Regions from separate parts of the Vibrio profundum genome, predicted to be linked through region 3. Evidence: predicted binding sites of a transcription regulator. Region 3 holds the regulator's gene; each other region holds the start of a gene.
What was found. Region 3 encodes PurR, which represses purine synthesis genes. Its sites were predicted from a motif close to TNANGNAAACGTTTNCNTNA; they were not measured.

Region 1 (2,209 bases), on a different contig from region 3:
GAAAAAGGCTCCGTAAAACGGAGCTTTTTTATTGGGTTGTATTACCAGATAGAGTTTATTTTTTTGTATGAAATTGCTCGCAGGCGATCATGGTATTTTCAATGAGACTTGCAACGGTCATTGGGCCAACACCACCCGGTACAGGAGTGATAAAGCTCGCATTGTCTTTAGCAACATCATATTCCACATCGCCAACTAACTTACCGGATTCCAATCGGTTAATACCAACATCAATGACAACAGCCCCTTCTTTGATCCACGCCCCTGGGACAAAATTAGGCTTACCAACGGCCACCACCACGATGTCGGCTTGACGTACATGACTCTCTAGATCTTTGGTGAATCGGTGACAGGTCGTGGTTGTACAACCAGCTAGCAGTAGTTCTAACGTCATCGGTCTGCCGACAATATTCGATGCACCGACCACAACGGCATGTTTGCCACGCAGTTCAATATTGTATCGCTCAAGCAGGGTGATTATTCCCTTAGGTGTGCAAGAACGTAGTTTTGGCATGCGCTGTGCCAATCGGCCGACATTATATGGATGAAAACCATCAACATCTTTTTCCGGAATAATACGTTCTAGAACATGTGTGCTATCGATTCCAGCAGGAAGAGGGAGCTGAACTAATATACCGTCAATTTCAGGGTTAGTATTAAGCTCGTCGACGAGTTGTAAAAGCTCAGCTTCGGTAGCATTTGATGGTAAGTCATAAGACTTTGATAAGAAGCCAACTTCCTCACAGGCGCGGCGCTTGCTGCCTACGTAGACTTGAGAGGCAGGATCTTCTCCTACCAATATCACTGCAAGGCCAGGCGCACGCAGCCCAGCTTCAGTGCGAGCTTTTACTCGAGCAGCAACTTCAGAGCGGACAGTTTGAGAAATTAATTTTCCGTCGATATTTTGGGCAGTCATGACTTTCCTTCAGATAGGTGGCCAACAAATTCGCGCGCATTGTCGCAAAAAAAACAGTTAACATCCATAGGCAAACGTTTGCTTTGTTGTTAAATTGAACGCTTTTATTGGGTTAGTGCTTTTTTTAATCACTTGAATCAAATTCTTATATAAAGGCATTGATTTAACGATTTCAATTCGTATAATTCATCCCTGTAGCGCGCCCTTAGCTCAGCTGGATAGAGCACGTCCCTTCTAAGGATGTGGTCGAAGGTTCGAATCCTTCAGGGCGTGCCATATTAAGAAACCCTCTAGACTCAATGAGTTTAGAGGGTTTTTGCATTTTTATATACCGACAAAATAGTGATGCGATAGGTTCGGCACAGTTTTCCTTAAACTCACTTTTCCCGAAACATACGTTTCTCAAAGCACCGCTTTGCGAATAATCGTGTCCAAAAATATCGTTGCCTCTAAGTAGGGGGAAAACCACGCCGCATTCTTGGTTGCCGTGAGGACTTGCCTTTAGCAATCGGGAGCCATGCTGGTTGGAAGCGTCAACGCGTTTTTGCCGCAGGTATGCTATTTTGTCTAAATGGATAGATAGTTAATTAGGTGGTATATGTCTATTTGGGACGCGTTGCCAATCACGAATCGATACTCGGGCCTGTCGAAGGCATTTTATACTTTAGTATCTCCTCAGCCCTTAGATAATCCTCGTTGGTTGATCTGGAATAGTGCTTTAGCGGCATCGTTTGGGTTGCCTGCTGAAAGTGAGTTGCCTGAGGGTTTGTTATCCGAGTTGGATGGTTCTGCTTTACCGTCACAGTTTTATCCTCTTGCAATGAAATACGCTGGCCACCAATTTGGATCGTATAATCCAGATTTAGGCGATGGTCGTGGGCTGCTATTGGCGGAGCTAGCAGACAAAGAGGGCACGGTTTACGACATTCATTTGAAAGGGGCAGGAATGACGCCCTATTCACGTATGGGTGATGGACGAGCCGTTTTACGATCCACCGTCCGTGAATACTTGTGCAGTGAAGCGATGGCGGCACTGTCGATACCAACCACGCGCGCTTTAGCCATTATTGATAGTGATACTCCGGTGTACCGAGAAACCACAGAGCGGGGTGCACTGCTGATAAGGTTAGCGGAAACGCATATACGTTTTGGCCATTTTGAGCATTTTTATTACACCAACCAAATAAGTGAGCTGACGCTTCTCGCCGACAAAGCGATTGAATGGTGCTACCCGCAATGTCAAGGAACCCCGCAGCCCTACGCCGCTTTACTGCTTAATATTGTAACCAAAAC
Region 2 (2,209 bases), on a different contig from region 3:
CCCGCTACGATTGCTTTACAAATATCGCCAGAGAAACGGATACCGCCATCTGCAATAACAGGAACGCCGTATTCATTCGCAACTTCTGCTGCGTCTGAGATTGCTGTAATTTGAGGAACACCAACGCCAGTTACGATACGTGTCGTACAGATAGAACCTGGGCCGATGCCTACTTTCACTGCGCTTACGCCCGCTTCAATCAGTGCTTTCGCGCCAGCTGCTGTTGCAACGTTACCACCAACAATTTCTAGGTTTGGATGTGCTGCGCGAGTTTCGCGGATACGCTTTAGTACGCCTTCAGAATGGCCGTGTGAAGAATCAATCAGCAAGACGTCGACACCCGCTTCAACTAATGCGGCTACGCGTTCTTCATTCCCTTCACCTGCACCTACCGCTGCGCCTACGCGTAGACGACCTTGGTCATCTTTACATGCATTTGGCTTACGCTCGGCTTTATGGAAGTCTTTTGCAGTGATCATACCGGTTAGTTTAAACTCATTGTTCACTACCAATACTTTTTCAACGCGAGATTTGTGCATTTCTTCTTGCACGTCTTCAGGAGAAGCGCCTTCTTTCACTGTCGCAAGTCGATCTTTCGGTGTCATCACTGATTCAACCGTTTTGGATAGATCAGTAACAAAACGTACATCGCGTCCCGTAATGATACCAACCAATTCTTTGCTTTCAGTTACAACAGGGAAGCCTGCAAAACCGTGCTGATCCGTTAGAGCTCTCACGTCAGAAATCGTTGCATCAGGGCGAACCGTTACTGGATGAGTAACCACACCTGCTTCGAAGATTTTAACAAGACGAACTTGCTCGGCTTGCTGCTCGATAGACATGTTCTTATGAATAAACCCAATACCGCCTTCCTGGGCTAGTGCGATAGCGAGGCGAGCCTCAGTTACCGTATCCATAGACGCTGATAACATCGGAATATTTAACGTGATGTTTTTAGTAAGCCGAGTACGCAGTTCAGCTGTATTTGGGAGAACGGTGGAGTGTGCTGGTACGAGGAGAACGTCGTCGAACGTCAGCGCTTCTTTGGCAATTCTTAGCATTTGCAATATCTCACAATTAGGATAGTAGAATGAACAAACCCAAACTTTATAACGGCGCTACAAAGTGATTTGGATCAGATATTGCGGAGGGATTATACGCCCAGCGCAAACGTTTGACTAGATTTTTTTTGAAATTTATTTGCATTTTTAGCCTTGATATGTATTATATTGCCGCTATCTTGCATACCCACGTCTGCGTGAGATTCGCTGTGATATCCCAATCCAATCAAAATATCTATACTGTGTCTCGCTTAAACTCTGAAGTCCGCTTATTGCTCGAAAATGAGATGGGCATCGTCTGGCTATTGGGCGAAATATCCAACTTCTCCGCTCCTGTTTCTGGCCATTGGTACTTGACGCTGAAAGACTCTCGCGCCCAAGTAAAATGCGCCATGTTCCGCGGTAATAATCGTCATGTGCGATTTAAACCTCAGAATGGTAATCAGGTATTAGTCAAAGCGCGCCTTTCTCTCTACGAGCCTAGAGGCGATTACCAACTGATTATTGACAGCATGCAGCCGGAAGGAGATGGCTTACTGCAGCAGCAGTTTGACGAACTCAAAATGCGGTTAGCCGGTGAAGGGTTATTTTCGCAAGCCAACAAATCTCCACTGCCCGAGCACCCACGTACTGTTGGTGTGATCACATCAAAAACCGGTGCAGCGCTGCACGACATTCTCGATGTGTTACGACGTCGCTCCCCTAACCTAAACGTGATCATTTACCCAAGCATGGTGCAAGGTGACAGTGCAGCAATCCAAATTGCGCAAGCAATTGGCCACGCCAACGCGCGACAAGAGTGTGATGTGTTGATCGTCGGCCGAGGTGGTGGCTCACTGGAAGATCTATGGTGTTTCAATAATGAAATAGTAGCGCGAACAATTGCCGCTAGCCAAATTCCCATAGTGAGTGCGGTAGGGCATGAAGTCGATGTCACCATAGCCGACTTTGTCGCGGACGTTCGCGCGCCGACGCCATCCGCAGCCGCTGAATTAGTCAGCCAAGATTCTGGTCATCAACAACAGACGCTAACCGCTCGCATTCAGCGATTGAAGGATAGCCACCGCCAGCATTTAATTCTGCAAAAGCAGAAGTTGCTAGAGCTTCATCATCGGTTAGATAAACTGCACCCAAACACCCAATTGAGA
Region 3 (2,209 bases):
ACTTTAACGACCTATTCCTCAGTTCGAATCAGAACGTCATTTCCACCTGCGCATCTCATTACCGTAACGTGGCCAACCCCTCTTTACATACTTCGACCCAAGAGATTGTGGCCTTGATGGCCAGCCACTATGTCACTGTCGACCCATCCAACAAAGAACCTGCCGATCACATCTCTAATGAGCTCGACTTTCTTGGCAATTTAATTATTCGCTCCAACGAGCTCGAAAAACTGGCGCACTTCAATGAAGCGCTCACTGAACAAGAGATGTTTATCCGCCGTTATTTGCTGTCTTGGTTATATGACTTTAGAGAGCAACTCAATCACAAAGACAGCTTTGGCTTCTACGCATCGATCGCACGCTTGTTAGTTTGCTTCCTTGAACTGGATTGTGAATACCTCGCGACTAAACAGCGTTTGTAAAATACCGTGCAAATTAAGCCAATAAACAAAGTCAGAGCGTGGTTTTCTGTTGCGGTAATAAGACAGGCACACTAAAATCGGCAACGCAATCGAGAAAAAGATGATGAAATTATGTAAACCGCCGTAGTTTGGCGGTTTTGCTGTATGTAGGACTGTCTGCCCGTCCAAATAAATGTGGCAGAAATAATAGGACAGAACAATGGCCACCATTAAAGACGTTGCACGCCTCGCTGGCGTATCAACCACCACAGTTTCACACGTAATCAATAAGACTCGTTTTGTTGCTGAAACCACGCAAGAGAGAGTTCAAGCGGCGGTAAAAGAACTCAACTACGCGCCAAGCGCGGTCGCACGCAGTTTAAAATGCAACACGACACGCACTATCGGGATGCTAGTCACTCAGTCGACGAACCTGTTTTTCTCTGAAGTCATCGATGGTGTTGAAAGCTACTGTTACCGTCAAGGCTACACTTTGATTTTGTGTAACACTGGTGGGATCTACGAAAAGCAGCGCGACTATATTCGCATGCTCGCTGAGAAACGCGTTGACGGTATGTTGGTGATGTGTTCTGACCTAACTGAAGAATTGCGTGAGATGCTTGACCAACACAAAGATATTCCAAAAGTCGTGATGGATTGGGGCCCTGAGAGCTCACAAGCTGACAAAATCATCGATAACTCAGAAGAAGGTGGCTATTTAGCGACCAAATTCTTGATGGATAACGGCCACACTGATATTGCTTGTTTAAGCGGACAAATAGAAAAAGCGGCCTGCCAAGAGCGCATTCGAGGTTACAAACGCGCATTGTCGGAGAAAGACATTAAGGTTAACGAGGACTGGATCTTAGAAGGCAATTTTGAATGCGACACGGCCGTGCTCGCGGCAGATAAAATTGCAGTCATGGATAAAAAGCCAACAGCGGTATTTTGCTTTAACGATACCATGGCACTTGGCTTAATTAGTCGTTTGCAGCAAAAAGGCATACAAGTGCCTGAAGATATGTCAGTTATTGGTTATGACAATATTGAGTTAGCGGAATATTTCTCACCACCGCTTACCACTATCCACCAGCCTAAGCGCCGAGTGGGTAAAAACGCATTCGAAATTCTACTTGAACGCATCAAGGATAAAAAACACGAAAAACGTGTCTTCGAAATGCAGCCTGAGATAGTCGTGCGCAATACGGTAAAAGATATTCGCTAAGTGCCGTTAAACGTTTGAAATACTTTAACTGAATGCCCGGCTAATCTAGTCGGGCATTTTTGTATCCTACCTGGCACGCCAAATCTTCCTGAGAAATGCGCCCCATTCTACGTGCGATTCAATACTGAGAAGCACAACCAGAAAAAAACTTGTTTCTCGTTAATAATATCGCACAGCTATCTACTCACTCCTCGCGATTATTATGTTCAATACAACGCAAAAACACACGATTCTATTCTCTTGTTTCATATTGGTGATTGGGCTCATGGGGATGGATATGCTCAATCCTGCCCTTCCCTATATCATGCAATCGCTGTCGGTAAGTGAATACCAAACCAAACAACTCATTGTCATCTACTTGGTGAGTGCGGCAATATCACAATTTTTTTATGGTGCTTATTCTGATGTCTATGGCAGGAAGAAAGCGATATTACTCGCGTTTTTGATTGTCGATACCGGGGCACTCTTATCGGCCTTTGCACAAAATATCGAGCAGCTTTATGCGTGTCGTTTACTCACTGGCTTAGGGGCGGGGGGCGCTCCCGTGATTGCTCGGGCGATTATTTCCGATGTATGTGATAGA
Region 4 (2,209 bases), 370 kb from region 3:
TGGCACAGAGTTTTTGTTTACGGTAATGTTGGCTGCGCCAAGTGCTGCATCCGCTTCTTTACCTGTGATGTCTTTATCAATCAGATCAACCAAGAATAAGTGGTTCTCTGTTGAGTTAGAAACAATCTTATAGCCACGCTCTTGGAATTGAGCAACCATTGCTTTAGCGTTAGCTACAACGCGCGCTTGGTAGTCTTTAAACTCAGGCTCCATCGCTTCTTTAAACGCCACTGCTTTGGCTGCGATAACGTGCATTAGTGGGCCACCTTGGCCACCAGGGAAGACAGCTGAGTTCAGCTTCTTGTACATGTCTTCGCCAGCGTTTGAAAGAATCAAACCGCCACGAGGGCCTGCAAGCGTTTTATGTGTAGTCGTTGTCACAACGTGTGCGTGTGGGATTGGCGTAGGATAAGCACCTGCTGCGATTAGACCAGCAACGTGCGCCATATCAACGAACAAGTAAGCACCCGCTTTATCTGCAATTTCGCGCATACGAGCCCAATCAACAACCTGAGAGTATGCTGAAAAACCACCGATGATCATCTTAGGCTTATGCTCTAGAGCCAGCTGTTCCATTTCATCGTAGTTAATTTGGCCAGCTTCGTCGATACCGTACGGGATCACATTGTAGTGCTTACCTGAGAAGTTTACTGGTGAGCCGTGAGTTAAGTGTCCACCGTGCGCTAGGCTCATACCTAGAACGGTATCACCTGGATTCAGTAGCGCCATGTAAACTGCGCTGTTTGCTTGAGAACCTGAGTGAGGCTGAACGTTAGCGTAGTCACAACCAAATAGCTCACACGCACGGTCAATCGCTAGCGATTCCGCTTTATCTACGTACTCACAACCACCGTAGTAACGCTTGCCTGGGTAACCTTCTGCGTATTTGTTAGTAAGCTGAGAACCTTGCGCTTCCATCACTCGTGGGCTGGTGTAGTTTTCTGAAGCGATAAGTTCGATATGCTCTTCTTGGCGAAGAGTTTCTTCTTGGATAGCTGCAAATAGCTCCGCGTCGTAATCCGCAATATTCATATCACGTTTTAGCATCTGTATCTCCTGATTCAGCAAGCGCTGAAAATAGCAAAAAACCACACAACGACCAAAAGCAAACGTTTTCGTCACCGTTTATGGCGCGTATTCTACATAAAATGATTTATATCACAAAGGGAAAATTCGACTTTTCTTATCATGCTGGTCATTAATCAGGCCAAAGCTATATTTCAGCCCAATAAGTGGGTAACAAAGCGAGTGATACCGAACCCTCCCAAAAACTGAGTGCCCATATGTTTACCCTAAATTGCCGTTTTAAACTAGCGACAGGGTCGCCTTTTCGTCAGTTACCCCAGTGGTTTGACCGCTAAGTGAGTTAATTGGGCAGAATTAGAGCAATACGTTACCTCTCCTTCTCCTTCAACTGACTCGACAGTTCCTTGGCTACATGCCCAGGCGGTTGAGTAGAAGCTGCAACCAAGCGATACATCATAGGCACCACAAATAAGGTGACGAGCGTGGCGAACGCCATGCCGAAGAAAATCACGGTGCCAACGGCCATCCGGCTTTCATAGCCCGCACCAGACGCCAACAACAAAGGAATAGCGCCGGCGAGCGTGGTCATGGCGGTCATAATAATGGGCCGTAAGCGGCGGACACTGGCATCGATAATCGCGGTTTCAAACTCAACGGAGCGATTACGCAGCTGATTGGCAAACTCGACAATCAAGATGCCATTTTTTGTCACCATACCGATCAACATGATCATGCCGATTTGGCTGTAAATATTTAGCCCTTGTTGCAGCAAGACTAAGCCAAACAACCCGCCAACGATCCCCATTGGCACTGTGAGCATGATAATCAAGGGATTGATAAAGCTTTCGAACTGAGCACACAGCACTAAATAAGCCACCAACAGTGCCAAGCCAAACACCAGCACAATGCTCGATTGGCTTTCTTTAAACTGTTTCGACTCCCCACTATAGCTTACCGAGATATCACTTGGCAGTTTCTCAATGGCTAACTCATCAAGAAAAGCCAACGCATCACCAAGGCCGTGTCCTTGTGATAAGTTCGCCGAGATCGTAATCGATTTTTTCTTATTGTGATGAGATAGCTTAATCGACGAAGCCACTTCATCGACTTTCACTAGACTAGCTAGGCTAATCAACTCCCCTGAACTAGTGCGTAGGTAGATTTTACTCAAATCGCCACTGTG

Region 1: a site for PurR is predicted at 983-1,002, ahead of folD (bifunctional methylenetetrahydrofolate dehydrogenase/methenyltetrahydrofolate cyclohydrolase FolD). Genes of this name have one in related genera too.
Region 2: a site for PurR is predicted at 1,163-1,182, ahead of guaB (IMP dehydrogenase). Genes of this name have one in related genera too.
Region 4: a site for PurR is predicted at 1,102-1,121, ahead of glyA (serine hydroxymethyltransferase). Genes of this name have one in related genera too.

What each region holds. Positions count from the first base shown of each region.
Region 1 covers NZ_JAKJTA010000013.1:96,895-99,103, reverse strand. The annotation lists gene folD (bifunctional methylenetetrahydrofolate dehydrogenase/methenyltetrahydrofolate cyclohydrolase FolD) at 56-916, opposite strand; tRNA gene L4C34_RS13785 (tRNA-Arg) at 1,116-1,192, shown strand; gene L4C34_RS13780 (protein adenylyltransferase SelO) at 1,515-2,209, shown strand, end outside.
Region 2 covers NZ_JAKJTA010000007.1:120,617-122,825, forward strand. The annotation lists gene guaB (IMP dehydrogenase) at 1-1,061, opposite strand, end outside; gene xseA (exodeoxyribonuclease VII large subunit) at 1,271-2,209, shown strand, end outside.
Region 3 covers NZ_JAKJTA010000003.1:463,478-465,686, reverse strand. The annotation lists gene torD (molecular chaperone TorD) at 1-422, shown strand, start outside; gene purR (HTH-type transcriptional repressor PurR) at 622-1,626, shown strand; gene L4C34_RS02090 (MFS transporter) at 1,829-2,209, shown strand, end outside.
Region 4 covers NZ_JAKJTA010000003.1:95,955-98,163, reverse strand. The annotation lists gene glyA (serine hydroxymethyltransferase) at 1-1,047, opposite strand, end outside; gene L4C34_RS00550 (multidrug efflux RND transporter permease subunit) at 1,394-2,209, opposite strand, start outside.